DNA from 2 places in the Ruminococcus sp. 5_1_39BFAA genome. Region 1 is predicted to be linked to the other one. Evidence: predicted binding sites of a transcription regulator. Region 1 holds the regulator's gene; the other holds the start of a gene.
The links. The regulator LexA, encoded in region 1, represses DNA repair genes until DNA is damaged. The targets are predictions, from matches to a motif close to CNAACANNTGTTNG.

Region 1 (3,422 bases):
TTTGCTTTACAACAATCGTTCCATGGAGGTCTGGTATGGGTGATAAGAGAAAAAAAATCGGTATCATGGGCGGTACCTTTGACCCCATTCATATGGGGCATCTGATTCTGGGCGAAAAAAGCTACGAACAGCTTGGCCTTGATAAAGTATGGTTCATGCCTGCCGGGAACCCGCCCCACAAAAAGAACCGTAAGGGCCGCGCAAGCGATGAGCAGCGGATGGAAATGGTCCGTCTTGCGATTGAGGACAATCCTCACTTTGAACTGTCCGACATTGAAATGAATGAAGAGGGCTATACCTATACCTACCGTACCCTGGAGAATTTAAAAGAACAAAATCCTGATACGGATTATTATTTTATCATCGGAGCAGACTCCCTGTACACCTTTGAGACCTGGAAAGAACCTCTCAGGATCTGTCAGGCCTGCACCCTGGTTGTCGCTGTGCGCAACCATACTCCGGTGGATGAACTAAACCGTGAAATGGAGCTTCTCAACCGAAAATATAATGGACGGTTCATTCGTTTGGACACCATGAACATCGATGTTTCCAGTCAGCATTTGCGCGAATGGACTGTCCAGCATAAAAGCCTCCGCTATTATGTGCCGGATAAAGTAATTGCCTACATGCAGGAGCAGGGCATTTATCTGGGCGGAGAAGAGTGAGAGAGTACTTGATATGGAATGGAAAGGAAGCACAACTGATGGCAGAATATGATTTCGTAAAAATGCAGAAAAAGCTGTCAAAATATCTCGATGACGACCGCTACCAGCATACAATGGGTGTGATGTATACATGCGCCTGTCTTGCTATGGCACACGGTTATGATATCCAGGATGCTCAGGCGGCGGGCCTGCTCCATGACAGCGCAAAATGTATTCCTAATAAGAAAAAGCTGAAAATGTGTAATGAGCATAAAATCCCGGTATCTGAATTTGAAAAGGATCACCCTTTTTTGCTACATGCTAAGCTTGGCGCTTACATTGCCCGTGAAAAATACGGAATTAAAGATGAGGAGATTCTGTCCGCTATTACCTATCATACCACAGGAAAACGGGCTATGAGCCTTCTGGAAAAAATTGTCTATATTGCCGATTATATCGAGCCCTTGCGTTACAAGGCATCAAATCTCCCGAAGATCCGCAGGATCGCCTTTCAGGATCTGGATGAGTGTATGTACGAAATCCTGAAGGACACCCTTGCCTATCTGGAGGAGGATGATGCGGAGGAAATTGATATGACCACAAAGGACGCATTTTTATATTACAAGGATTTACATATGAAACGAAGCTAACATACCGTTACGATTCACAGGGAAATGTGAATCGATTCGTCAGGAGAGGAGAGTTCCTATGAGCAGAGAAAAAGAGATGGCAAAGCTTGCCTGCAAAGCAATTGATGACAAACTGGGAAAAGATATTAAAATAATTGATATCCATGAGGTTTCTGTGATCGCAGACTATTTTGTCATTGCAAGCGGCAGCAACCAGAACCAGGTACAGGCCATTGTAGACAATGTGGAGGAGCAGCTTGGCAGAGCCGGATTTGAAGCAAAGCAGATCGAAGGAACGAAAAATTCAAGCTGGATCCTCATGGATTACGGCGACATGATCGTACATGTCTTTGATGAGGAAAACCGTCTTTTCTATGATCTGGAAAGAATCTGGAGAGATGGAACTGTTTTGGATATGCATGAATTTTTGAACGACTGAAAAGCTTAAGGCAGCTCCGGTAAAAGAAGCTGCCTTTTCTGCTGTTATTTACTGATAGAAGCGAAATACGCCGAATACCTTTCCTAAAATCTGTAAATTGCCATTTACAATGATCGGGTCCATGGTGTCATTTTCCGGCTGAAGGCGGTAGTAACCGTTTTCTTTGTAAAATGTTTTCACCGTAGCGGAATCATCCACCAGTGCCACAACAATATCTCCGTTAGAAGCTGTGGGCTGCTGCTTCACCAGAACCTGGTCTCCGTCAAAAATCCCTGCATTTACCATACTGTCTCCCTTTACCTTCAGCATGAAACTCTGTTCATTGGGCATAAACTCTGCCGGTATAGGAAAATATCCCTCTATATTTTCCATAGCAAGGATAGGCTGTCCTGCCGCCACAGTACCCACAAGTGGAACGTTCACCACCTCACGGCGGACCAGATTAAAGTTATCATCAATGATCTCAATAGCCCGGGGCTTCGTCGCGTCTCTGCGTATGTAACCGTTTTTTTCCAGCGCTTCAAGATGAGCGTGCACGGAGGAGGTTGATTTCAGACCTACTGCTTCACAGATTTCACGTACAGCAGGCGGAAAACCGCGGTTTAAGATCTCACTTTTAATATACTCCAGAATTTCCTGCTGTTTCTTGCTGATTTTTCCATATGCCATAAGAGAATACCTCCAAATTGATCAATTCTATTTCTTTTCAGTACAGATATTTTATTTATCATACCACATCTAAGCCAAAAAAGCAAACAGATATTCGGAAAATACGTTCGCGCTTTTTGCCGTTCACAGAATCATCATCCTTTTCTTGTCTCTTTTTCTTGTCTTTGGAGTCAAAAAATGGTACAATATCCCGGTATTCATTAGAACAAGAAAAGAAGGAGGCATTCACTTGCCTGATAATAATAAAAAAGAACCGGGCAAAATGGCCGGTTTTCTGGTTCAGATCAAAAAAGTCTTAGGACTGAATATCGGCACCATGATTTTCAGCGTTCTTTTTCTGTATATGATATTCAGTGCGATTTTATATCTCACATCCAGCCATATTGAATCCTACCAGGTTACCTCCGGGCCCTTGTCGCGAAACGAGACTTACACAGGACTCTCCATACGTGAAGAAACTGTCTGCAAGGCAGAATCCTCAGGTTATGTGAATTACTATGCCCGTGAAGGCAGCAAGATCAACGCCAACGGAGCTGTTTACGGCTTAAGCGCCACAAAGATCCCGGAAGCGGAGACAAACCTCGGAGCAGAGGATCTGTCAAAGATCCGCAGTGATATGCTGAGCTTTTCCAAAGGCTTTAACCCCAGTAAATTTAATAATACATACAGCTTTAAAAACCAGCTGGAGGGAAACATTCTCCAGTATGCAGGGGTCATGACAGCCAGCGGTGATTCCGTGCAGGCAAATGTGGTGACTCTTGGAAACCAAAACATCTCCAGGACGTCTGAGGATGGCATCATTCTCTATTCCCGTGACGGATACGAGGAAAAAACCGTGGACTCCATCACGGCAGAGGATTTTGACCAGAATTCCTACCATGAGACAGACCTGAAGACGGATGGACAGGTCAAAACCGGCGATAGTGTTTATACCATTATCACAGATGAGAGATGGAGCCTCATCATTCCTTTAAGCGACAAGCAAGCTGCCAAGCTCGCCGACCGCACGGCAGTCCGTGTAAAATTCCTGAAAGATGACAT
Region 2 (3,422 bases), on a different contig from region 1:
GCGGCAGCTTTCATACCATAGTCTTCAAACAGAGAGAGCTGCCTGTAATCTGACTGATCATCTGCTGCAGGATTCTTCTCTCTTGGGTCCAGCATGTTCCGTAGAATATAATCCTCCTCAAGCCTGGTTGGGTACATCATTTTTCCATTGCATGTAATAAAGTATAATGCCCGTTTTAACACTACGCCGATTTTCTTCAGGTCGCAAAAATCCAGCGAATGGGTCCTCCGTGCTCCCACGATCCTTTTTGCCGATCTGTCCCCGATCCCTGGCACGCGCAAAAGCTTATAATAATCTGCTGTGTTGATCTCCACCGGGAAGAATTCCAGATGGCTCAGCGCCCAGTCACATTTGGGGTCTAAGAACAGATTAAAATTAGGATGTTTTTCCGACAAAAGCTCCGAAGCAGTAAATCCGTAAAACCGCAAAAGCCAGTCCGCCTGATAAAGCCTGTGTTCCCGAAGAAGAGGCGGACCGGAAGTCGGCATAGGAAGATCCTTATCCTGGTTTACCGCAACAAATGCGGAATAGAATACTCTTTTTAACTCAAAATTACGATACAGGGATTCTGCTACCGATACGATTTCGTAATCACTTTCTCCTGTTGCGCCGATGATCATCTGGGTGCTTTGGCCTGCGGGAACAAACTTGGGAGCATGGCGGTATAACGTCAGTTCTTCCTTATTTCCGTCCCTGTGAAGCTGGATCTGTTTCATTGGCTTTAAGATGGTTTTACGGGATTTATGGGGTGCCAGCCGTTTTAGTCCGTCTGCAGTAGGAAGCTCCAGATTCACGCTCATTCTGTCAGCCAGATATCCGGCTTTTTCAATCAGCTCCGGGGCTGCCCCGGGAATGGCTTTTAGATGGATGTAACCCTGAAAGCGGTATTTTTTTCGTAACAGCTCCACGGTCTGGCACAATTCTTCCATCGTGGCATCCGGGCTTCCTTTCACTCCGGAGCTTAGAAACAGACCCTCGATATAATTTCTGCGGTAAAACTCGATGGTCAGCCTGCACACTTCCTCTGGCGTAAAGCTGGCGCGGACTACATCATTGGAGGCGCGATTGATGCAGTATTTGCAGTCGAATACGCATTCGTTTGTGTACAGGATTTTTAAAAGGCTGATGCAGCGGCCGTCTCCTGCAAAGCTGTGGCAGATTCCGGCGGAAATGCTGTTTCCGATGCCGGTTCCGTCACCGTTTCTGTTTATTCCGCTGGAGGTACATGCCACGTCGTATTTGGCGGCGTCGGATAGGATTTCCAGTTTTTTCATTAGGGTCATTGATTCCTGTATTATCATATATTGACTCTCCAAACAAATGTTCTTGTTTTATTATAGAACGCTTGTTCGTAGTTGTCAAGGTAATAAAACGGGATGAAGTAGAAAAACCGTGAGGGGGCAATCTCGGAGTTGCGAAGGCCGAATGCCCCCTCACACTCCCCCTGTTGGCCCCGCCTGTCTGACGGGAAAATTATGGTTTTTTGGGGAGATGAGTTTTCCCTGCGAATCTGACAAATGCGTATCGGCTACCTTTTTTGCATTCCTGGCGCATTTATCTATTTGTCTGTCCTGTGCTCGGCGTCATCTGTTTCATCTTCTTCCACGATCTGCATATTGCAGCATCCGCCTTTTTGGGGCTTCTTTTTCGGTTCCGTTTCTTCCTCCAAAGACATCCCACAGTTGCATCCACTGCCGCTAAACAACTTTTCCCAAAAACTTTTTTTCTCAGACATGATAAAATTCTCCTTTCAAATTATAATACAAAGTTAAACACATAGCCTGTAATTGTGGCTACAGCAAAGATACACAGTACAAAAGCAACAACCATTTTCTTCTTAAAAATGGAATTTAGCAGAGATACTTCCGGAATGCTGGCACCTGCGCCTCCCAGGATCAGCGCAATCATAACGCCAGGAGCTACACCCTTGGAAATCAGGATACTTGCAATCGGAATCATGGTCTCAGTACGGATATACATGGGAATACCCACGACTGCTGCCAGCGGAACTGCCCACAAGTTATTGGCTCCGGCAAAGTTCGCTAATAAATCCGTAGGAATGAACTCATAAATAAATGCACCGATACCAGCGCCCAGCAGCAGGAAGAGTACCACGCCCTTGAACAAGCCAAAGGCATCTTTTAAAGAAAGTTTGACCGCCTGCCACTGCTTCTGCCAGAAGGTTCCCTGCAGGTTCTCCCATGAGATACCATCCTGATGCCCGCCTTTGACCGTAACATTTTTCACTTCCTTTTCAAAACCAGCTTTGTCAAGAATAAGCCCCATCACGATCGCAAAGGCAAAAGTAAATGCGCTATATACGATTGTGGCTTTCAGCCCAAAGAATGCAACCAGTAAAGTTAAAATCGCCGGATTCAGAATCGGAGATGTGAGCAGGAACGAGATTGCTCCACAGAAAGGAGCCCCACTCTTAAATAACCCTACCAACACCGGAATTGTGGAACAGGAGCAGAACGGTGTCACCGCTCCCAATGCTGCCCCCAGGACACTGTTCAGCCCCTTTTTCGGTGTAGTCAGGATACGTTTAATACGCTCCTGTGAAATATAAATCTGTAATAAAGCAACCACAAAGCTGATGCCAATAAACAGGCTGAATAATTCGCCAAACAACATCAGAAACGTCTGTCCGGCATGAATAAGAGTTTCCGTTGTAAACATACAAATTACCTTCTTTCTACTTAAAATTTTAATTCGCCACAGCACACTGGAAATCCGCCTCTGGAAGATTTCCCCATTGGTTTACATACGGAAATGTTTTTATTCAGAACGGCACTGAAGCCGCCGACCACATGCACACATAACCCTTCCTCCTTGATATCTCAATTCAAATCGATACATTCAAAAATATCTATTTATTATTTCAAAGGGAAGCCACCCTTAACAGATGGCCCAAATAATCACTTCATCAGTTTCCCGCACTATTACTGCCGGAAACCGTAAGCTGCTGCTCCAGTATCTCCCTTACTTTCTCTGCACCTACCGGGTCTATCGAATAATAAACCCATTTCCCTTCCTTGCGTCCCTGGACAACACCAGCATCACATAATATCTTCATGTGATGGGAAAGTGTAGGCTGAGAAATACGCAAATCTTCCAACAGATCACACGCACATTTCTCTCCGGTACGAAGCAAGTCTAATATTGCCAAACGATTCTCATCACAAAAGGCTTTAAACACTCGTATCGTTTCGTTATATTGTGTTGCCATTTCTTTCACCTCACATTTATGTTTTTGAATATGTCTATATTATATGATATACATTCAAATCTGTCAATATGTTTTTTAAACTTTTTCCATGTTTGCATCTTCCTCAGCCATCTAATGGTATATATCAGAGGGCTGCCTTTCAGGCAGCCCTCCGTAATCATTTTTGATATATTGCTGTTCCTCTTTCGCAGGG

Region 2: the regulator LexA is predicted to act here: its motif matches at 1,314-1,327, upstream of ACESZH_RS13685 (putative DNA modification/repair radical SAM protein).

Annotation. Positions count from the first base shown of each region.
Region 1 is NZ_CAXSVO010000011.1:15,243-18,664, reverse strand. Features, by position in the region: gene nadD (nicotinate-nucleotide adenylyltransferase) at 36-665, shown strand; gene yqeK (bis(5'-nucleosyl)-tetraphosphatase (symmetrical) YqeK) at 704-1,294, shown strand; gene rsfS (ribosome silencing factor) at 1,353-1,712, shown strand; gene lexA (transcriptional repressor LexA) at 1,761-2,381, opposite strand; gene ACESZH_RS12710 (HlyD family efflux transporter periplasmic adaptor subunit) at 2,611-3,422, shown strand, end outside.
Region 2 is NZ_CAXSVO010000012.1:68,773-72,194, reverse strand. Features, by position in the region: gene ACESZH_RS13685 (putative DNA modification/repair radical SAM protein) at 1-1,301, opposite strand, end outside; gene ACESZH_RS13680 (hypothetical protein) at 1,559-1,735, opposite strand; gene ACESZH_RS13675 (permease) at 1,756-2,679, opposite strand; gene ACESZH_RS13670 (ArsR/SmtB family transcription factor) at 2,927-3,229, opposite strand.